Regions from separate parts of the Arthrobacter sp. THG-b23 genome, predicted to be linked through region 2. Evidence: predicted binding sites of a transcription regulator. Region 2 holds the regulator's gene; each other region holds the start of a gene.

Region 1 (7,291 bases), on a different contig from region 2:
AAAAAAGGCGACCAGGTCGCCCACGGTCATGTGTCCGCCGGAGACCTGCATGATGCCGATGACCAACGCGGCGCCCAGCACCAGATCGGGCAGCGAAACAACGGTGGCCAGGAACTTGGACAGCGTGCGGGCCTTGGCCAGTTCGGTCTGGCGCAGTTCTTCGGCCTGGCCGTGGAAGTTCTCCAGCGCGTACTTGCCGCGGCCGAAGGCCTTGAGCACCCGGATGCCGTGCACCGATTCCTCCACCGTGGTGGCGAGGTCCCCGGCCTGGTCCTGGCTCAGCCGGGAGGAGGCACCGAACGCGGTACGGAAGCGGAACCCCTGCCAGACAAGGGGTACGGCGGCGACCAGGAAGATCAGTCCCAGCAGCTGGTTCAGCGCGAACATCAGCGCCAGCCCCGCGACCACCGTCACGAAGGAGACCACCAGCATGAGCGACCCGAAGGCCAGCCAACGCCGGACCAGGCCCAGGTCGGCCATGGCGCGGGAGAGCAGCTGGCCCGAGCCCCAACGGTCATGGAAGGCGGCCGGCAGATGCTGCACATGCCGGTAGAAGCTGGTGCGCATGCCCATCTCCACGTCCGTGGCGGGCGCGATCGCGAACACGCGCCGCAGGTACACCAGGGCGGCCTCGGCCAAGCCCAGCACGGCAATGACGACGGCGGGGCCCCAGACTTCCGAGGGGCGGCCGCCGGTATGGATGGTATCCACCAGGCCGCGCAAGACCTGGGGGATGGCCAGTGCCACCAGGCTGGCACCGAGGGCACTGAAGAATCCCAAGATCAGCCGGGGGAGGATGGGCCGGACATAGTGTTTGAGCCGGGCGATCGAGCGCCAGAGGGATAACTCAGTCATGTGGTCGATTCATCGCAGTGGTTCGGAGGGCATCGTGTACCGCAGCAACTATCCTAGCGACCGGTTTGAGGCGCTGGTCACTGCCTGGTCCCGGCCGGGCCGGCGCGCTGGGAAACCGGTGCTTGCTAGTCTGGGCCGAACCATTCACCAACGGGAGAGAGTATGGATCTGGCGGACGTGGTGCACGGCTTCGGGTTGGTCCTGTGGACGCCAATGCTCTTTCCGCTGCTGCGAGTGGTAGCAGTCCTGCTCTTGGTGCTGCGGAAACCGGCCGGCTGGCTGGTGCTGCTGGTGGAACCGGTTGTGTCCATGGTCTTGATGGGCGTGGCAAGCGCTTTCAGCCCTGCCGTCCTGGTGCTGCCTGCGGTCGCCGCCTATGGATGGTGGCGGTGGCGACGGCGGTCAGCGGCGGGCGGGGTTCCGGTCCATCCGGTCCAGCGGCCCGATTGGCTGGCCGCGGCGCTCCTGATGGTGCTGGTTCTGGTTTTCTTCGGTATCGAGGTGCTGCCCATGATGCTGACCCACATGGCCAGCCCGGGGGACATTGCTGAAGCAGTGGTCGCCAGCCTCCTGACACCGCTGCTGTACCTCGGGCTCGCGCGCGGCGTTATCGAAGCCTGGTGGATCGGCGTCACCCTCTCGCTGATGGGCCTGGCCGCCGTGGCAGCGAGGGCAAACCCGCAGGTCCTCTTTGCACTGGACGGCATCGTCTTCACCGTCCTGCTGGGGGTCCTAAGCCTGTACGGCTGGTCCAGGTGGCGTGCGGCACGCGCGGAGACGGCCGCTTCCGCCTAGCAGCGTGCTTCCCTTGGCGTCGGGCGCTCGCGGGCTGCTTGCCTTCCATCTGGCAGTGTGGGTGAGCTGGCTGCTGCGGCCGTGACCTGGAGCCCGCCTATATAGATTTCCGGGCCGCTCCCATTGTTTAGGAGCCCGCACGCATTGTTACCCCCATGCACTGCCTCTGGACCGGCACTACTCCTACACAATGGCCCCTTTCGATGGCCGTCGAATGTGTGTACTAATAAAATTGTGGTATGGCTCTTGCACCGTTGGACCGCACCGGGGAGATGGGAACATCCCTGGCCCAGGCGTTTGTCCTGCTGCAGGATGTTGCCGACCAATTTCCCGCCCAGTCGGCGTCCCTGTGCACCCGGGACCTGGCCAATACGGTAGCGGCGGTCGAGGACGTTTCGAAGCTGGTGGAGTTCCTGCAGGCCGTCGGCGCCCAGTCCGTGGAGCGGGCAGACATCGCCGCCAACGGGGAACACTCGGCGGCGCCCGGACCCGGAGCCGAGGCCGAAGCCTGTGTCGGGGCGGGGGAGTGGGCTGATCCGGCGGCGGCGATCAACACCGGCAGCGGGGCCGCGAACCCGGACCTGTCCGGGTCAAAGCAGGCGCAGCGCCGCCGCAAGACAGAGTTTGCCAACAACGCGGAGTATCTGCGCTCAAGGCTGGGGATCAGCATTGTCGAGGCGCGGCGCAGGCTGCGGGTCGGCAAGGCGATCACCGCGCCGGCGCGGTTTGACGGGGAACCCGGTGTCCCGGCGCTGCCTGTGTTGGCGGAGGCCATGGCCGGCGGGGAGGTCAGCGGCCACGCAGCGGCCGTGGTCGTAGATTCCCTGGACCGGGCCCGGCACGCCGGTACCCCGGAGGCGTTGCAGGCGATGGAAGCGGCGCTGGTCCGGCAGGCCGTAGAGGCCGATGCCGACACCCTGGTGATGGTCGCCAGGACGTGGGAAACCGCGGTCGACCAGGACGGTGCCGAGCCGACCGAGGAGGAACTGCGGGCCCGGCAGGGCATGTTCTACCGGGGCCGGCGCCGGGGGCTGCACCAGTTCGTCATCAACACCACCGATGCCCAGTACGAAGCCCTAGCCACCGTGATGAACAGCGCCGCGAACCCGCGGATCCGCCCCGACGCCATCGAAACCGCCGCCAACGGCGGAAGTGAAGGTGACACGGCAGGACCCTCCGGCACCGACACCGGCAGCGCGGCAAACACCGACGCGGGCACGTCCATGGGCGGCGGTAACAGCAATGTTGCCGGGACCGGATCCACGGAGGCAGGCAGGGGCGGCGCCGGCGCCGCTGGTGCGGGCGGGACGGACAGGGCGGCCGCGGAAGGCAGCGCCGATTCGGCATCCCGTCACAGCGGTGGAGGCCCCACCGGTGAGGACCCGGTTGCCGCGGTGGACCCGGCCGTGGTGGAGGCGATGGACGGTGCCACCAGGGCGCAGAAGCTGCTCGCCGGCCTGGTCGGTGCCTGCCGGATCGCGTTGAACACCGGCAGGCTTCCGGACTCGGGCGGGCACCGGACACAGGTGATCGTCACCACCGGGTACGAACAGCTGGCCGGGCTGCTCTCCGGCGGCGGCAGCGCGGTCTTCAACGGACCGGTCTCGGCCACCACGGTGCGCCGGATGGCCTGCGACGCCGAGATCATCCCGGCCGTCCTCGGGTCCGAGGGCGAAATCCTGGACCTGGGCAGGTCGCAACGGTTCTTCAACCGCGCCATCCGCCGGGCACTGGTCGCCCGGGACAAGGGCTGTGCCTTCCCGGGGTGCAGCATGCCCGCGTTCTGGACCGAAGCGCACCACATCATCCCGTGGTGGGCCGGCGGCCGCACCAGCGTCGATAACGGGGTATGCCTCTGCCTGCTCCACCACGACCTGATCGAGCAAGGCAACTGGCAGATCAACGTCCTCGACGGCATCCCCTGGTTCACCCCGCCGGACTACATCGACCCCCGCCGCAAACCGCTGCGCAACTCCTACTGGCAAACCCACGTCCCACCCCAACCACTCCAAACCGCACCATGATCAATCCGGCGCGGGTGAACGCGCGGGGAACAGTGGAAGTGCATTTGCGGGTGAACGCGCACGGGACAGTTGGAACGCATCAGCGGCCTGCAAATGGCGAGGCACAGCTTTTGTAGGACCAATGGCACCACAAGCTTCTGTGCCAGCTGATGGCCCTCCGCAGGGAGCGAGCTTCTGAGCTCTGCTGAGCTAATGGGCCTCCGCCCGGGACGGAGCTTCAGCCTTCAGCTGAGCCCGGGGGCTCCGGCCGGGACTTCGCCGGCCGGTGCCGCCGGCGTCAGCGTCAGCAGCACAGCCTCCGGGCGGCAGGCGAATCGCACCGGAGCCAGACGGGACGTTCCCAGCCCGGCCGACACATTCAACGGGACGCTACGCCCCTCGTGCTCCCAGTACGTCAGTCCACGGGCGCGCCACGTGGGCAGATCGCAGTTACTGATCAAGGCCCCGTAGCCCGGGATGCAGACCTGGCCACCATGGGTGTGCCCGGCCAGCATCAGGTCGGCATCGTCGGCAGTAAACCTGTCCAGCACCCGTTGGTACGGGGCGTGGGCCACCGCGATCCGCAGGTACGCGGCTTCATCGGCGGACGTCGAACCGTTTGGAAACCCCGCATAGCGGTCGCGCTGCAGGTGAGGATCGTCCACGCCCGTGAAGTCCAGCCGCACGCGGCCCACCACCAGCGACTGGTGCCGGTTGGTTAAGTCGACCCAGCCGGCGGTGCCGAATGCCGCGTGCATCTCACGCCACGGCAGTTCACGCTCCGCATAGTCCTTGGGCTGCGTGGAGGGACCGGTGAGGTAGGAGAACGGGTTCTTCATCACCGGGGAGTAGTAATCGTTGGAGCCCGGGACGAACACGCCCGGAACGTCCATCAGTGGTGCCAGCGAGTCCAGCAGGGGTTTTACGGCCTGCTGATGGCTGAGGTTATCGCCGGTGTTGACCACGAGATCCGGTTCCAGCGAGGCCAGCTGCCGCAGCCACCTCTGCTTCAGCGTCTGCCCGGGTGTCATGTGGATGTCGGACAGATGCAGGATCTTCAGTGGGCCGCGGCCGACGGGCAGGATGGGCAGCGTTTCTTCGCGGACTTTGAACATGTTCCGCTCGATAACGGAGCCGTACACCAGCGCGGCCCCGCCCGCGGCAGTGGCCCCAAGGGCCAGGTTGCCTGCGGTCCGGAGCCGTGCTCGCAGCAAGTCAGTGTCCACGGTTAGTCGTCGTCCCCGTTGCCGTCCCCGTTGCCGTTCCCGTTGCCTCCACCGTTTCCGTTGCCGTTTCCATTGCCTCCGCCGTTTCCGTTTCCGTTGCCGGAATCGCCGGAATCGCCGGAGTCACCGCCCGAATCCCCGCCGCCCTCGTCGCTGCTGTTGCTGGAATTCGAGTTGTTGTTCGACTCGGAGGGTGCCGGTGCCTGGACCGGCCGGGGCGGATACAGCATGTTGCTCGGCGCGGAGCCGAACTCGCCCGTCTTATACAAGCCGGCGACCTTCTCCATGTAATCGGTCCACTGGCCGCCGGCAATGGTCGCACCGTCCACGTAGTTGCGCGTCACGCCGTTGATCGGAATGTTGTTGATCGACTTGTAGGCGTGCGGATTGCCCACCCAGGAAGCAGTGGAGATGCCCTTGGTGTAGCCCACCGTCCAGGTGTACTCAGACTTGTCGGTGGTGCCGGTCTTGACAGCGGCGGGAACACCAATTGGATGGATTCCGCCCAGCTGCAGGTTGACCAGGTTTTCCAGCGGGACGCTCACGGCGGCAGCAACTTCTTCCGAGATCGCCCGTTCACAGGACTTCTTCGGCACTTCGTACTCGTTGCCCTGAGCATCCGTGACGGAGGTCAGCGCGATCGGCTTGCAGTACACGCCGCCGTTGGCGAACGCCGCGAACGAAGCCGCCATCGTCATCGGGGAAACGTTGGTGGTGCCGATGATGAAGGACGGGTGCTCAATGCTGATCGGCTCTTTGTCCGTCGCAGTGCGAACGCCGAGGCGGGTTGCCGCATCCTGGATGTCACAGAGGTCCAGCTGCGCGGCCATGGCTGCGGTAGCGGAGTTAATCGACCACGTCAGGCCCTGGCTGGCGGTCATGGTCCGCTCGAAACCGGGCAGCGCATTCTGGAAGTCCCACTCACTGAACCACGCGTCCGGAGGCAGGCAGCTGGCATTCCAGTTGTACTGCGCCGGGTACTCCGTCCGGCGCGCGTCGACCGATGCGTTGAGCGCCTTGCCTGCTTCGAGCCAGGCGACCATGGTGTAGGGCTTCATCGTAGAGCCGGGCTGCCACCCGTTGCCGCCGCCCATATCGGCGTCGACGTTGTAGTTCAGCTCCGTGTTGGCCGCGCCGTCTTCGGGGCTGTAGTTGGTGTTCTGGGCCATCATCAGGATGTTGCCGGTGCCGGGTTCAACCGAAACCATGGCCGAGCCGACGCCGGACTCATCGCCCACGGGGACTTCCTGCTCGATCTGCTTCTGGCCTTCCTTCTGGAGGCGGGAGTCGAGCGTGGTCTTGATGGTGAGGCCGCCACGGGCCAGAAGCTTCGCCCGCTCAGTGGAATCTGCGCCGAACGCATCGGACTGCATGATGGCGTGCTGCACGTAGCTGCAGAAGTAATCGGCGAAGTTCGCCGCGACACAGCCGGAACGCACCGGCTTGAGGTTCAAGCCCAGGTCGCTGGCAACGGCTTCGTCGTACTCCTCTTGGGTGATCTTGCCCGCGCTAAGCATGGCGGACAGCACCGTATTGCGCCGTTCCACCGTCGCTTCCGGGTTGTTCACCGGATTGAAGTAGTTGGGCGACTGAACCATGCCGGCCAGCATGGCCGACTGCTGGATGTTCAGCTTGGCCGCGGGAACGCCGAAAAAGGTCTTCGCAGCAGCTTCAATGCCGTAGACCTGGCCGCTGAACAACACGATGTTCAGGTAGCCCTGCAGGATCTCTTCCTTGCTGAATTCCTTTTCGACGGCGATGGCCAGCTTCGCCTCGCGCAGCTTGTCGCCGATGTCCTTGGTGCCGCTGATGGTCAGCTCTTCGGCGCCCTTGCCCGCGGAAGCACCGGCATCGATCAGCACGTTGTTGACATACTGCATGGTCAGCGTGGACGCGCCCTGCAGGTCCCCGCCGGCCATGTTCGTCACCGCGGCGCGCATGATGCCCTGGGGGTCCACACCGTTGTGCTCGTAGAAACGAACGTCCTCGATGGAGATGATGGCGTCCTGCATGTGCTGGGAGACCTTGTCCAGGGTCACCGGGACGCGGTTTTCGGCGTAGAACGTGGCAATCAGCTTGCCGTCGGCGGAGAGGATCCGCGACGGCTGGGACAGCGGCTGCGTCTGCAGTTCGTCCGGCAATTGGTCGAAGTATTCGATCGATGAGGTGGCCCCGACACCGGCTACGGCTGCGGCCGGAACCAGCAGGCCGGCTGCGAGAACGCCACAGAGCGCACTGATACCCAAGAAGCCAACGATCTTGCCCAGGGTGGTCGCAGTGTCGAAGAAGGGGGATTTGCGAGCGGCCATGGGGTTCAGTTTACAAGCAAGCGCTACCCTTTGAGTTATGACCAAATGGGAATACGCGACAATTCCGCTCATTATCCACGCGACCAAGCAGATTCTGGACCAG
Region 2 (7,291 bases):
TTGCCTGCGTCACCGCGGAGAGGTGGTAAGGCAAGCGGACCAGCCGCAGCGCGTCGGTAATCTGCGGAGCGGCGGCGAGGTACCCTACTCTGGCGCCCGCCAGGGCGAAGGCCTTGCTCATGGTGCGGGAGATAATGAGTCGCTCCCGCCCCGGCAACAGAGTCAGCGCGCTCGGCCTCCCGGCGTGGGCGAACTCGGCGTAGGCCTCGTCCACGATCACGATGGCCTGGGAGGCCTCCCCTGCTTCATAAACGGCCTCCACGACGTCGAGGCCCAGGGCGGTTCCCGTCGGGTTGTTGGGCGAACAAAGGACGACGACGTTTGCGGCGGAGTCGGCCACGGCAGCGGCGGCAGCGTCCGGCGACAACGTGAAGTCTGCCCCCCGCGGAACAGCCACATACTCCGTGTCCGTCCCGCTGGCCAGCAGCGGGTACATCGAATAGGTGGGCGGGAAGCTCAGCAGGGTACGGCCGGGGCCACCGAAGGCCTGGAGGATTTGCTGCAGGACTTCGTTCGATCCGTTGGCAGCCCAGATGTTCGCTGCGGTGAGGCCGTGCCCCAAGTAGCGGGCCAGTGCCGTTCTCAGCTTCGTGAACTCGCGATCCGGATACCGGTTCAAACCCGCGGCCGCGTCGCTAACGGCCGAGACGATGGCCTGACGGACTGCGTCGGGCAGGCCGTGGGTGTTTTCGTTGACATTCAGGAGGACGGGAACCTCCAACTGGGGCGCACCATAGGGCTCCAAGCCCCGGAGATTGTCCCGCAACGGCAGGCGGTTCAGGCGTTCTAACTGCTCACTCACTGGTCCAGTTTAAGCTTCGGCCCGCCCGGGGCAGGAATCGGGCGGGCCGAAGCAGCTCATATTACGGCTGCCTCAGCGCGCGGACGGGACCAGCAACTGCTGGCCGGCATGGACGATGTCCCCCTGGAGTCCGTTCAATTGCGCGATCTCGAAAATGACATCGTGAGGGTTGCGGTCGGGGGCGGACTGCACGGCCACGTCCCACAGCGTCTGGCCGCTGCCGACCGTGACAGTTGCCGCCGGCCCCGGTCCCAGCTGCCCGGCGGCGGCCATTGCCGGCGCCGTGAAGAAACCGATCAAGGTCAGGGCGGCGGCCGCGGCGAGCATCAGCGGCAGACCAATCAGCAACAAGCGGCCTCGGCGGGTCAGCCGGAGGTTGGTGCTGGTACGGACGCCGGCGGGCTGCGGTGCGAGCTGGGCGGACATGGTGTCACCTTTCCGATTTTCGATCTATTTCTGCTGGTTTCGATCGTTTGGCAACCGCATTCGAACGTATCTTCGAATGCGTCTTCTATAGTTTTAGCACTGGTGATCGAATATTGTCGAGACTCAGTCGAACAAATGTTTGAAATTCACCACCGCCTCGCCTAGCGTTGTAAGCGTCAAGCGGCGGTAAGAGCAGTGCACCAGCCGCCACCGACAAAACAGCCAGACAACAACCCATGCGCGGTTCCGCTACCGCAGCGCCGGCGCATGGACCACTACGGGGAGACCGGGGCCGGATATGTCCGAAGAGAGCACCACCACTGCCGGAGCCAGGCGACGCGGCCGACCCGTCAAGGTGGGACGCAGCCTGACGCCGCGGCAGAAGAAGATCCTGGAGACGATCCAGCGCTCCGTCATGTCCCACGGATACCCTCCGTCGATGCGCGAAATCGGTGACACCGTCGGTTTGGCGAGCCTGTCCAGCGTCACGCACCAGCTGGCGCAACTCGAGAAGATGGGCTACATCAGGCGCGACCCCAAGCGTCCCCGTGCGATGGAAATCCTGACTCCGCTGACCCTCGAGCACGGGGGCGTGGAAATCGTCGGAGTCGATGAACCGCAGCAGCTGCGCAGCTCCAGCGGCGTTGCAGTATCTGAACTGACCACTTCGTCCGACACGGCGATGGTGCCGCTGGTGGGTCGGATCGCGGCAGGCGGTCCTATCCTGGCTGACCAGGCGGTCGAGGACGTCATGCCCCTGCCGCGCCAACTGGTGGGACACGGCGAGTTGTTCATGCTCAGGGTTTCGGGCGATTCGATGATCGATGCGGCTATCTGTGACGGCGACTGGGTCGTGGTGCGCCAGCAGCACACGGCCGAGAACGGCGACATCGTGGCGGCGCTGCTCGACGACGAAGCAACGGTCAAGACCTTCCGGCAGCGCGACGGTCACACCTGGCTGCTGCCGCAGAACACCCAGTACGAACCGATTCTGGGAGACCACGCAACCATCATGGGCAAGGTTGTCTCGGTGATGCGGGCCCTCTGACCCGCCGCAGGCTCCTCAGCCCCTCTGCCGGTCACCGGGGCCGTTGCCCGTTCCCGGTTTGCGCGCGGGCGACCGCTCCGGCGTGGCTGCTGCCCCAGCCCGTTCAGGCAGCGGCTGCAGCCAGCCTCTCCAGGATCTGACGTGCCATGGCGCCGTCCTTGGTGCTCCAGAACGGCGGCAGGGCGCTGCGCAGGAAGCCCCCGTATCGTGCTGTCGCCAGCCGCGAGTCCAACACGGCCACTACTCCCCGGTCGTTGGAGGCGCGGATCAGCCTGCCTGCCCCCTGCGCCAGCCGCACGGCCGCATGGGTCGCCGAAACCGTCATGAAACCGTTTCCCCCGGCCTGCGCCACGGACCGGGTTCGGGCAGTCGTGAGCGGGTCGTCCGGCCGGGGGAACGGAATCCGGTCGATGACCACGAGCCGGCACGCTGCACCGGGAACGTCGACGCCCTGCCAGAGCGTCATGGTGCCAAACAGGCATGCGTCCGGTTCCTCGGCGAATTGGCGGACCAGCGCCGCCATCGATGATTCTCCCTGGCACAGAATGGTCAGGTCGGTTCGCTCGCGCATTTCCGCTGCAGCTTCTTCTGCCGCACGCCGTGAGGAAAACAGGCCCAGGGCGCCGCCGCGCGAGGCCAGCAGGAGCTCCTCGAGTTCATCAAGCTGCTCGGGGCTGGTGCCCCGGCCCGGTTTGGGCAGATGTGACGCCACGTACAGCACGCCCTGCCGAGGGTAATCGAAGGGACTGCCCACATCAACGCTGGAATAGGCCGGCGCACCGGCTCCCAGCAGTCCGAGTGACCCGGCTACCGCGTCGAAGGTTCCCCCGACGGACAATGTTGCCGAGGTGAGCACCACCGTGTGTTCGTCGAACAGACCTTCGCGCAGCCGGGACGCCACGGAGAGCGGCGCTATGTTCAGCGTCGCCGGCTGGTCGTCGTTGGCGGCGTAGTCCCCGGTCTCGCCATAAGTACTGGGACGGGTCGCCCAGATGACCTCCCGGGAGTCGGGCGCGGACAGCAGCCGTTCGGCCAACTCCAGCACGGCAGAGAGCCGCGACCGCGCCATCTGCCGCCCGCCGTCCGCTGCCCCCGCACCCTCCGGCTTGGAATCGGAAAGCGCTGTACGGGCGGCTTCCCGCAGTTGCGTGAGAACCAACTCATGCTCCTCGCGGAGGCCGGCCGCCAACAGCCCGGTCGGCAGCGACTGCAGGACGTCCTCCAGGGCGTCGGCCGCGGAGTTCAGCGGTTCTACGCTGATGCCCGTGTGCTTGCGCGCCGTCGAGGCGGCGGTGCGGACCATGGCAGCGGAGAGTTGCCCCGCGACGGCGCTGGTGACGCGGTCCTGCAGTTCATGGGCCTCGTCGATGACCACCACGTCGTAGTCCGGGAGCACGGCCACGCCCTCGAAGGCGTTGATGGCCAGCATGGCGTGATTGGTGATCACGATGTCTGCCTCTGCCGCGTGGCCCCGTGCCAGTTCGCTGAAGCACTCGGCCGCCAGGGGACATTTTTGGGCGCCCAGGCATTCCATCGACCCGACGGAGACCTGGCGCCACGCCCGGTCGCTGACACCGGGCACCAGTTCGTCCCGATCGCCGGTTTCGGTCTCCTGTGCCCACTCGCGCAGGCGCACGACCTCCTTGCCCAGTGCGCCCGATGCGCCGGAAGCCGTCGCGCCGGCCGGAGCAGGATGCGGAACGGCGTCTTCGCCCAGGCTGAACAGTGCCGCCGGCGCATCTTCGTCCGGAAAGCCGCCCGCCAGCTTGTGCAGGCAGAGGTAATTGTTCCTGCCTTTGAGTAAAGCGACGTCCAGCGGCCTGGGAAGCTCGTCGGCGACGGCCTCCAAGAGCCGCGGCAAATCCCGCTTGACGATCTGCGATTGCAACGCCAGCGTCGCGGTGGAGACGATGGCGGGCTTTTCCCCCTGCAGCGCCTGGACCATGAGCGGCACCAGATAGGCCAGCGACTTGCCGGTGCCTGTGCCCGCCTGCACCAGCAGGTGCTGCCTGCGGTCAAAAGCCTCGGCCACTTTCGCCGCCATCTCATGCTGGCCGGCACGGTGCTGCCCGCCCATCCCCTGCACCGCGACATCAAGCAGCCGCAACGCCTCGCCGGCGGGAACCTGGAGATCAGTCATGCCGGATGAACTGTTCCAGCTCCGATGCCAGGCCCTCGCGCACCATCACGTCGAGTCGCGTGCCGTCCTCTCCATGCTCCATGGAGAGGATTTCGGCGTCTTCGTTGTGTAAGCGGCTGATCACTTCGCCCCGGTCGTAGGGCACCAGCAGCTGCAGCTTCACGCTGGGCCGCGGTATGGTCTCGCTGACGAGCCGAAGCAGCTCGTCGATGCCCTGTCCGGTGCGCGCCGAGACGACGACGTGCCGCGGTTCGCGCTGGCGCAGGCGCTCGACCACGAAGGGGTCCGCGGCGTCGGCCTTGTTCAGCACCACGATTTCCGGAATGTGCCGCGCTTCAACCTCGGTCAGTACCTCGCGCACGGCGGCGATTTGGCCCTCAGGGTCCGGATGCGAGACATCGACGACGTGCAGGATGACATCGGCGTCGGCAACTTCCTCCAGTGTGGAGCGGAAGGCTTCCACCAGTTGCGTCGGCAACGACCGGACGAAGCCAACGGTGTCGGCGAGCGTGTAACCGATACCATCCGGTGTTTCCGCCCGGCGGACGGTCGGGTCCAAGGTGGCGAAGAGGGCATTCTCGACCAGCACGCCCGCATCGGTCAGGCGGTTGAGCAGAGACGATTTCCCGGCATTGGTGTAGCCGGCGATTGCCACCGATGGCACCGCATTGCGGCGGCGGTTGGCACGCTTGGTTTCCCGTGCCGGCTTCATCGCGGTGATCTCGCGGCGCAGCTTCGCCATGCGGGTACGGATGCGCCGGCGGTCCAGCTCGATCTTCGTCTCACCGGGCCCACGGGAACCGATGCCGCCGCCGGCAGCACCCACGCGCCCGCCGGCCTGGCGGGACATCGACTCGCCCCAGCCGCGGAGCCTTGGCAGCAGATACTCAAGTTGGGCCAGCTCGACCTGGGCCTTGCCTTCGCGGCTCTGGGCATGCTGCGCGAAGATGTCCAGGATGAGCGCGGTGCGGTCAATGACCTTGACCTTCACGATGTCTTCCAAACCGCGGCGCTGCGACGGCGACAGCTCGCCGTCGACAATGACCGTGTCCGCGCCGGTGGACATCACGATGTCGCGAAGCTCCTGCGCCTTGCCGGAGCCCAGGAAAGTCCCCGGATCCGGTTTCAGCCGGCGCTGAACGATCCCGTCCAGCACTTCGGAACCGGCGGTTTCCGCCAGCGCTGCCAGTTCCCGCAAGGAATTGTCCGCGTCGTCGGCCGTTCCTTCGGTCCAGAGGCCGGCGAGGACCACGCGTTCCAGGCGCAGCTGCCGGTATTCAACCTCGGTGACGTCCTCAAGCTCGGTGGAAAGACCCGCTACGCGCCGCAGGGCGCGGCGTTCGGCGAGGTCCTGCTGGTCACCGTCGAATTCGGAATGTTCGGCATCAAGTTCGGAGAGCGCCTGCGCTCTGCCGCCGACGCCCGGCTTGCTTCGCGCCGCAGTGTCGCGGGCCAGGATACGGTCGATGACCGCCTGGATCTCATCAGGCGTCATTTCCGGCTCCGGTGTCGGCTGGGGGTGGTTGGTGGTCATGCTCTCCTTCGAAATGTCCGTGGTCTTATCGTAGTCCTCCGGGATGCGCCCGGCAGGGCCCGAAGATGCAGTTTGTGGATGATTCGCCAAAAGTCCTCCTGGCATGGGGCCCGGGCGGTGCCGGGCAGGGAAATGCATGGCTGCCGGCGCCTGCGGGTGCGGGGCCGGAGCCACCGGGAGTGCCGGGGCCGCCACGGCTTCACAAGCGGCTACGGCGCTGGATCGTTCGGAAGGGGACGGAGGCCCTCGGAAACGGTGATTGTCCGGCGGCCGGGGAGGACAAGGCCTCAACCATCGGCACGATCTGTCCCGGTAAGAACGGGGCAGCAGGCTGCGGCGCAATCACTGTTTTTTCATGCGTTCCACGGTACCAGAGCCGACGCTGCTTAGGTGGGCCTTGATACCGATTCCGCTGTATGCGCACTAATCTGGCCGATTATGGGAACAGAGCACTACTTCAGCGCGCAGCCAGGCAATCCTGAGGTTCGCCGCACCCTCACCGTCGAGCTGGACGGCCGCATGCGGCAGCTGCAGACAGCCGGCGGCATCTTCAGCCCGGACGGCGTAGACAAGGGCACGGCGGTATTGTTGGACGAGGTCCCGCCGCCGGCAGCGGAAGGCAATCTGTTGGACGTCGGCTGTGGCTGGGGACCTCTTGCGCTCACCATGGGACTGAAGTCCCCCGGTGCCACGGTGCTGGCCGTGGATGTCAACGAACGCAGCATCGCTTTGACCAATGACAACGCCGCGGCCCTGGGACTGGTCAATGTCCGCGCCTGCCGCCCGGAAGAGGTTGACCAGGGCCTGCAGTTCCAAACCATCTGGTCCAATCCTCCGATTCGGATCGGCAAGCGGGAGCTTCACGAACTGTTGTTGATGTGGCTGCCCCGGCTCGCACCGGGGGGCTCCGCCTGGCTGGTCGTCCAAAAGAACCTGGGGTCGGACTCCCTGCAGCGCTGGCTTTCGGCCGAGTTGCCGTCGGACTATGCCGTCAGCCGTGAAAGCACCGCAAAGGCCTTCCGTGTGCTCCGTGTCCGGCGGGCCGGCTGAGGCGCTTCCCTCAGGCCAGCGTGCCTCGGGACACCAGCACGGCGGGGCCGCTCAGCTCCACATGTTCCCGCCCGTCGGCCGCAGGGATGAACCGGACGCGGACGACTCCGCCCGGCACCCCGACCTGCCAGTCGTCGGGAGCGCCGGCACCCGCCCAGTAGCGGATGGCGGCGGCAGCAGCACAGGCGCCGGTCCCGCAGGACTGCGTCTCCCCCACCCCGCGCTCGTGCACGCGCATGCTGATGTGCCCGGCTCCGTCGGCCACGAGGGGTTCCGCCGGCACGACAAACT
Region 3 (7,291 bases), on a different contig from region 2:
AGGGTTCCGTCGAGGTCGAAAAGTACCAGCGCAGGCAATTGAGTCACTCGGGCATTTTCCCACAGATCCGCGGATCCGCCGGAATCCATTCCTGCTGGGGAATATGTTATTCCGTCCGGCAGGCTCACTTGTGGCCGAGCGCCTCCGCCAGGAAACGGCCGGTGTGGCTTCCCTCGACCGCCGCTACCTGCTCCGGCGTGCCGCTGGCGATGATCTGGCCGCCGCCGGAACCGCCCTCGGGCCCCAGGTCCAAAACCCAGTCGGCACTCTTGATCACGTCAAGGTTGTGCTCGATGGTGATCACCGTGTTGCCCTTGTCCACCAGCCCCTGCAACACCTGCAGCAGCTTGCGGATGTCCTCAAAATGCAGGCCGGTGGTCGGCTCGTCCAGCACGTAGATGCTCCGCCCGTTCGAACGGCGCTGCAGTTCGCTGGCGAGCTTGACGCGCTGGGCTTCCCCGCCGGACAACGTGGTGGCGGGCTGCCCGAGCCGGACGTAGCCGAGCCCGACGTCCACCAAGGTCCGCAAGTGGCGCGCGATCGGGGTGAACGCGGCGAAGAATTCCGCGGCTTCCTCGATCGGCATGTCCAGGACTTCGGCGATCGTCTTGCCCTTGTAATGGACTTCGAGGGTCTCGCGGTTGTACCGCGCACCGTGGCAGACCTCGCAGGGTACGTAGACGTCCGGCAGGAAGTTCATCTCGATCTTCAGCGTGCCGTCGCCGGAGCACGCCTCGCACCGCCCGCCCTTGACGTTGAACGAGAACCTGCCGGGCAGGTAGCCGCGGAGCTTCGCCTCGTTGGTCTCGGCGAACAGCTTGCGGATGTTGTCGAAGACGCCGGTGTACGTGGCCGGATTGGACCGGGGCGTGCGGCCAATCGGGCTCTGGTCGACGTGGATGACCTTGTCCAGCTGGTCCACGCCTTCCACCCTGGTGTGCCGGCCGGCAACATGCTTGGCTCCGTTGAGCTTGTTGGCCAGCACCTTGTAGAGAATGTCGTTGACCAGGGTCGACTTCCCGGAGCCGCTGACGCCGGTGACGGCGGTGAAGATGCCCAGCGGGAACGACGCGTCGATGCCCCGGAGATTGTTTTCGCGGGCGCCGACCACTTTCACTTGGCGCTTCTTGTCCATCTTCCGGCGCTTGGCCGGCAGTTCGATCCGGCGCCGGCCCGACAGGTAGTCACCGGTGATGGATCGCGTGTTGTCCAGCAGTTCCTGCAGCGAGCCGGAGTGGACCACTTCGCCGCCGTGCTCTCCGGCGCCCGGTCCGATGTCCACTATCCAGTCGGCCTCGGCGATGGTGTCCTCGTCGTGCTCCACCACAATCAGGGTGTTGCCGAGGTCGCGCAGCCGCGTGAGGGTCTCGATCAACCGCCGGTTATCCCGCTGGTGCAGGCCGATCGAGGGCTCGTCCAACACGTAGAGCACGCCGACCAGACCGGAACCGATCTGCGTTGCCAGCCGGATGCGCTGGGCTTCCCCGCCGGACAACGTGCCGGCGGCGCGCTCCAGGTTCAGGTACTCCAGGCCGACGTCCAGGAGGAAACGCAGGCGCGCCTGGATCTCGATGAGTACCTGGTGGGCGATCTGGGTTTCGCGGGCGGAGAGCTCCAAACCGGCCAGGAACGAACTTGCCTCCCGCAGCGGCAGGGCAGACACTTCCGCGATGGACTTGCCGTTAATCAGCACGGACAGCGACGCGGGGTTCAGCCGCGCTCCGTTGCACTCCGGGCACGGCACCTCGCGCATGTACTCCTTGTAACGGTCCCTCGCCCACTCGGACTCGGTTTCCTCATGCTTTCGGTGGATGTACTGGAACGCGCCTTCGAAACCGGTGCTGTATTTGCGCTCCCGGCCGAAGCGGTTGCGGTACTGCACCACGACCTTGAAGTCCTTGCCGTGCAGTACGGCTTCCCGGACCTTTTTCGGCAGGTTCTTCCACGGCTCGTCCATGGAGAACCCCAGTTCGTGGGAGAGCCCCTCGAGCAGCCGGGTCCAGTACTCCTGGGTGGCTTTGCCCAGCGACCAAGGGGCGATGGCGCCTTCGGACAGGCTCCGGTCCGGATCCGGGACCACCAGGTCCACATCGACCTCGAGCTTGCTGCCGATACCGGTGCAGGCCGGACAGGCGCCGAACGGATTGTTGAACGAGAACGAGCGCGGTTCGATCTCGTCGATGGCGAGCGGGTGTTCGTTCGGGCAGGCCAGGTGTTCCGAGAAGGCCCGCGTACGGCCCGGCTCGTCCTCGGCAACATCCACGAAATCAGCCAGGACGCGTCCCTCAGCCAGCGCCAGGGCGGTCTCCACCGAATCGGTCAGACGCTGATGGATGCCTTCTTTGGCGACCAGCCGGTCCACCACCACCTCGATGGTGTGCTTGTACTGCTTCCCCAGCTTCGGCGGTTCGCTCAGCTGCACCAGCTTGCCGTCCACCTTGGCGCGGGAAAAGCCCTTGGTGCTCAGTTCCTTGAACAGGTCGACGAACTCGCCCTTGCGCCCGCGCACCACCGGAGCCAGGATCTGGAAGCGCGTCCCATCGGGAAGCTCCTGCAACTGGTCCACGATTTGCTGCGGGGTCTGCTTCTCCACGGGCTCACCGCACTGGGGGCAGAAGGGGCGGCCGACGCGGGCCCACAGCAGGCGCAAGTAGTCATAGATCTCGGTGATTGTTCCCACGGTAGAGCGCGGGTTGCGACTGGTGGATTTCTGGTCGATCGACACCGCCGGCGACAAGCCTTCGATGAAGTCCACATCGGGCTTGTCCACCTGCCCCAGGAACATCCGCGCGTAGGAGGAAAGCGATTCCACGTACCGGCGCTGGCCCTCGGCGAAGATCGTATCGAAAGCCAAAGACGACTTGCCGGAGCCGGACAGTCCCGTGAAGACGATCATGGCATCGCGGGGCAGGTCCACGCTGACGTTCTGCAGATTATGCTCGCGGGCGCCCTTGACTACCAGGCGGGACATGTCCGCGGAGCGGGAAACGGGGGTGGCGGACTCGGAATCGGTCGCCGGGACGGACGTTTCGCTTGCTTTTAGCACGGTATCTACTCTAATCGAAAATTCGTTCGAACTTGTATTACATCGGTCACGGCCGGGGGCCGCTGCGGACAGCGACTGTCCGCAATCACACGCCCTGCCTTGGCTGCCGCCGGCACGATCGCGGTGCGGTCGGGGCCGCGGGGCTCCCTCAGCGAGGCACCGCCGCCTGCCGCGTCGCCTACCTGATGCCGTGGCGCTCCAACGCGGCCTTGGCGGCCGCGAGTGCTTCCTTGCCGCCGATGCCTTGGCCGTGAACGGCGCGGGCAAACGCTTCGGCGGCGTCGCCCAGTTGTTGGCGCGCCTTGCCTGCTCCGGCGCTGACCACGGTACCGGCACGGCCGTGTGTTTCCACCCGGCCGGCAGTTTCAAGCTCCCGGTAGGCGCGCGCCACGGTATTCGGGACCACACCCAAATGATCGGCCAGCCGCCTGACGGGCGGCAGCTTCGTGCCCACCGGCAGTTCGCCGGCGTCGGCAGCTTCGATGATCCGCAGCCTCAGCTGCTCGAAGAGCGGCACGGCGCTGTCGCGGTTCATCCGCCAGTCAAACTCGCTCGCTTCCATCGCCTGCGCCCACTCCCCGTCGTGTCCGCAGCATCCCGCTGCCTGTCCACTGCTACAACCAGAATGACATCCTGAGCCGTCGGGGTCGACTGTCGGTAGGCTGGGAAGCATGTTGCTTCACGAAGATCCTGCAGTCACGGTCCGCGGCATTTCCGTTTCCGAGATGGACAACAACGTCTATTTGCTGACAGCCAAGTCTTCCGGCGCCCAGGTGTTGATTGACGCTGCCGACGACTTTCCGGCCATTGCACAACTGCTGCGTGACGGCGCCGGGGATGCGGACCAGCCGGCCAAGGTCGCCCTGATCGTGACCACGCACAGCCACTGGGACCATGTCCGGGCCTTGCCGGATGCTGTAGCCGCTACAGGTGCCAGAACGGCGGCAGGCGCGGAGGATATTCCTGAGATCGAGGTGCGTACTGACGTTGCGCTCGAGCATCAGGACATCGGCCGGTTCGACGGATTCTCGTTGGAAGCCATCAAGCTGCGCGGGCACACGCCGGGTTCCGTGGCGCTGCTTTACCGCGCACCCGACGGTCCCCCGCACCTGTTTACCGGAGATTCGCTGTTTCCGGGTGGGGTGGGCAATACGCAAAAGGATCCCGAGCGGTTTGCGTCCCTCTACAGCGATGTGGTCGAACGGGTGTTCAACTACCTGCCGGACGATACGGTGGTCCATCCCGGCCACGGCGCGGGTACGACGCTCGGGGCAGAACGGCCCCATCTGGACGAGTGGAAATCGCGCGGCTGGTAACAGGTCGCGTCAACCCCGACAGACGTGGACGTTGGGGGGAATCCCGCCTGCCGGGGCCCTCTAATTCTAGCGCCGCGGGCTGCTTTCGCTCCCCTGTCACCCGAGGAAGGATGGCAGGCTGCGTTCCGCCGCGGAGTACGTTGCAGCATCCGGAACCTGTCCGGCCATGAAGCGGTCGACGAGCCGCGGATCTACGTACGATTTGCGGGCTATGGCGGGCGTATTGCCCAGCCTCTCCGAGACGGCGTGCATGGCCGCGACCACGGCCTTGCGCCGGCCGGTGAGATTCGGTCTGCCGTTGTAGCCGGCCAGTGCCACGGCGGCCGTTACCGTCCCCTGCCACGTCCGGAAGTCCTTGGCGCTGAACTCCTGCCCGCAGAGTTCGTGGATAAACTCGTTCAACTCCGACGCCGACAGCCCGGACCAGTGTCCGGTGCCGTTACGGTAACCGATGGCCGGATCGTCGGCCTTCAGGCCCTGCACCGTCGCCAACTGGACGGCGATATCCGGATCTTTCAGTTCCACGTCCCATTGCAGCCCGCTCTTCCCGGGAAAATGCAGGCGCACGGTATCCTCCCGCACCTGCACGTGGCGAACCAACAGCGTAGTAACCCCGTAGGAACCGTTGTCTTCGGCGTAGACTTCGGAGCCGATCCGCAAGGACGCGCTGTCAAGCAAGCGGAAGGCAACGGCACAGGCCACCTGTCGGGTTTGTTCCCCGGACCTCAGCAGCCGCGTCACCTTGCGGCGCGCGGTGGTCAGGGTGGATCCGAAGGCCAGGGAGCGGTCGAACTTTTCCCGATCCCTCAGTTCCCGCCAACGGGGATGGTAGATGTATTGCCGCCGTCCGGCGTCGTCCGTTCCCGCTGCTTGGATATGCCCATTGGGCGCCGGGCAGATCCACACATCCGACCATGCCGGCGGGACCGCCAACGCCTTGATCCTTCGGAGCTCGTCACCGGCAGGCTTCGAACCGTCCGGGTTGCGGTAGGAGAACCCCGACCCGTGGCGCCGGCGGGTGATGCCGGGTGCACGGATGTTGCTGCGCCTTAGCCTCAGATGGGAACCTCCATCTTGAATCCGCAGCTGCAGCGAAGGATTTCAACGTCGACCCGCACGGTCGGGAGCGGGCCGGTTTCCGGGGAGCCGGCGTCCACGGGATCAACGATCGAGTGGTCGATGCGTTCCACCGGCTGCATCGGCTCCCCGCAGTGCATGTAGCCCTCGGCGCCGAAATCGATTCCCACGCTCTCGGATTCCGTCGCGGGCACCTTGAAGGTTTCGTGCCCGTAATAACCGTCGCAGCGGCTGCACCAGTAGCTGACGTCCCATCGCGGCAGTGCGGGGGCTCCCGCCTGCGGCGGCAGCAGCGTTACGGCATCGAACACCAGGTACTCGTCGGTGCTGCACGCGGAGCACCACGGATCGGGCAAGTCGCTTCCCGGATCCCGGTCCTTGTCCTGGCCGGCATGGGCACTTGAACTGTCATTGGCAATCATGATCGTCTGCCCTTCCAATCTGCATCCCACTATTGATAAGCATACTGTTTGTAACCCATCATACGGGGGTAGGGAAGAGCAGCATAAGCGCCGGGGCGCAGACGCGGGAAGGGTGTACGCCCACCCGCGGCGCGGACCGTCGGGATCCGCCGGCGGGCCAAGGCCAGCGACAGAGCCTAGCTGGTGCCGTCATACAGCGAGTCCGGCGGCTCGCCCCCCGGCTTGCCATACAAACCGCGGACCCGGCGCCTGCTTGCCTGCAGCGCATCCCTGCTGTCCCGCCGGTCGAGCTCGACACGCAGCTCCTCCAGGCGGAACTCGGTCTCGGGATCGGCCGCGCCGTACTGGATACTCTCCCGCTCGAGCTGGCGCATGGCCCTGCCGTACAGCGCCAGCAGCTCGGGGTCGCCAAGGGGAGCCAGGTCAACCGGAAATTCGTCAGCCGGTGACAGATGGCGGTGCCGCATCAGTTCCGCCCCAAACCAACGGAGCACCCTGCGTCCCGACCGGCAGCGAACCTGTCCATGGGCAGCCTCCAGATAGCCCGAGAGCCGTTTCGGCTCCAACTGGTGCGAGCTTACAAGCGCTTCTCCGCTCCGGCAACGAATCATCAAAATATCGCTCCGGCTCGGTTAACTTTACGCTTGGGTCTTGACAGGCTGCAGCCCGGAATGCTCACGGCACCCCGGGCCTCCGGCCAACGGCGGGCCGGCGGTTTATTCGTCGTAGCGTTCTTCCCGGATCGTTCCGAACGGGACCTCCTCGGTCGCCATGGCTTGTACTTCGTTGGGGAGGAACCGCACCAGCACACCGCGCTCGCCGTCCGCGGCCGATTGCTTCAGCACCGGCAGGATGGCGTCGGCTTGGGTTGGTTCACATCCTGCCAGGTACTTGGCATACGCCTCCGGCAACTGCTCCGACATGATGGCCACCGGAAATCAGTAGGAGATGAACTCGACCAGTTCACCCACGCGGTCTTCCGGGTAGTTGCGGGCGACATCGGCCTGGCTGACAATTCCGACCAGGTCGTGTCCATCGATGACCGGCAGCCGGCGCACCTGGTGGTCCTGCATGGTTCTGATGGCCTCTTCGATACTGTCATCGGCCCCGATCGTCACCGGCTTGCCCTGGCCCAGCTCGCCCGCTTTGATCGTGCGCGGATCCCTTCCGTCGGCCAGGCACTTCACCACAATGTCCCGGTCCGTGACCATGCCTTTGAGCCTGTTGTCCTCACCACAGATGGGCAACGACCCGACGTCGAGGTCCCGCATTTTTTGGGCCGCCAGCTCCAGCGTCTCGTTCTCTCCGATGCATTCAACACCACCGGTCATGATTTCCCTTGCGGTAGTCACGGATATCAGTCCCTTCAGGTAGTTCGAGCCGCTTAGCGCGTCGTCCAGCCAGCAGGGGCGAGCACGCCAAGCTGATTT

The links. Region 2 encodes LexA, which represses DNA repair genes until DNA is damaged. Its sites were predicted from a motif close to TCGAACANNTGTTCGA; they were not measured.
Region 1: a site for LexA is predicted at 1,861-1,876, ahead of AC5RVD_RS00785 (HNH endonuclease signature motif containing protein). Genes of this name have one in related genera too.
Region 3: a site for LexA is predicted at 3,061-3,076, ahead of uvrA (excinuclease ABC subunit UvrA). Genes of this name have one in related genera too.

Annotation. Positions count from the first base shown of each region.
Region 1 is NZ_JBNHGM010000001.1:157,433-164,723, reverse strand. Features, by position in the region: gene AC5RVD_RS00795 (ABC transporter ATP-binding protein) at 1-855, opposite strand, end outside; gene AC5RVD_RS00790 (nicotinamide mononucleotide transporter) at 1,018-1,650, shown strand; gene AC5RVD_RS00785 (HNH endonuclease signature motif containing protein) at 1,890-3,674, shown strand; gene AC5RVD_RS00780 (metallophosphoesterase) at 3,899-4,879, opposite strand; gene AC5RVD_RS00775 (transglycosylase domain-containing protein) at 4,882-7,188, opposite strand; gene sp36 (Sp36 family protein) at 7,226-7,291, shown strand, end outside.
Region 2 is NZ_JBNHGM010000012.1:30,622-37,912, forward strand. Features, by position in the region: gene AC5RVD_RS16295 (histidinol-phosphate transaminase) at 1-802, opposite strand, end outside; gene AC5RVD_RS16300 (LysM peptidoglycan-binding domain-containing protein) at 875-1,228, opposite strand; gene lexA (transcriptional repressor LexA) at 1,527-2,276, shown strand; gene AC5RVD_RS16310 (ATP-dependent DNA helicase) at 2,380-4,416, opposite strand; gene hflX (GTPase HflX) at 4,409-5,950, opposite strand; gene AC5RVD_RS16320 (class I SAM-dependent methyltransferase) at 6,389-7,000, shown strand; gene dapF (diaminopimelate epimerase) at 7,011-7,291, opposite strand, start outside.
Region 3 is NZ_JBNHGM010000006.1:26,301-33,591, reverse strand. Features, by position in the region: gene AC5RVD_RS11850 (HAD hydrolase-like protein) at 1-47, opposite strand, end outside; gene uvrA (excinuclease ABC subunit UvrA) at 125-2,971, opposite strand; gene AC5RVD_RS11840 (GntR family transcriptional regulator) at 3,225-3,608, opposite strand; gene AC5RVD_RS11835 (MBL fold metallo-hydrolase) at 3,718-4,362, shown strand; gene AC5RVD_RS11830 (DNA topoisomerase IB) at 4,459-5,385, opposite strand; gene AC5RVD_RS11825 (hypothetical protein) at 5,418-5,861, opposite strand; gene AC5RVD_RS11820 (hypothetical protein) at 6,038-6,328, opposite strand; gene AC5RVD_RS11815 (hypothetical protein) at 6,578-6,793, opposite strand; gene AC5RVD_RS11810 (CBS domain-containing protein) at 6,800-7,213, opposite strand.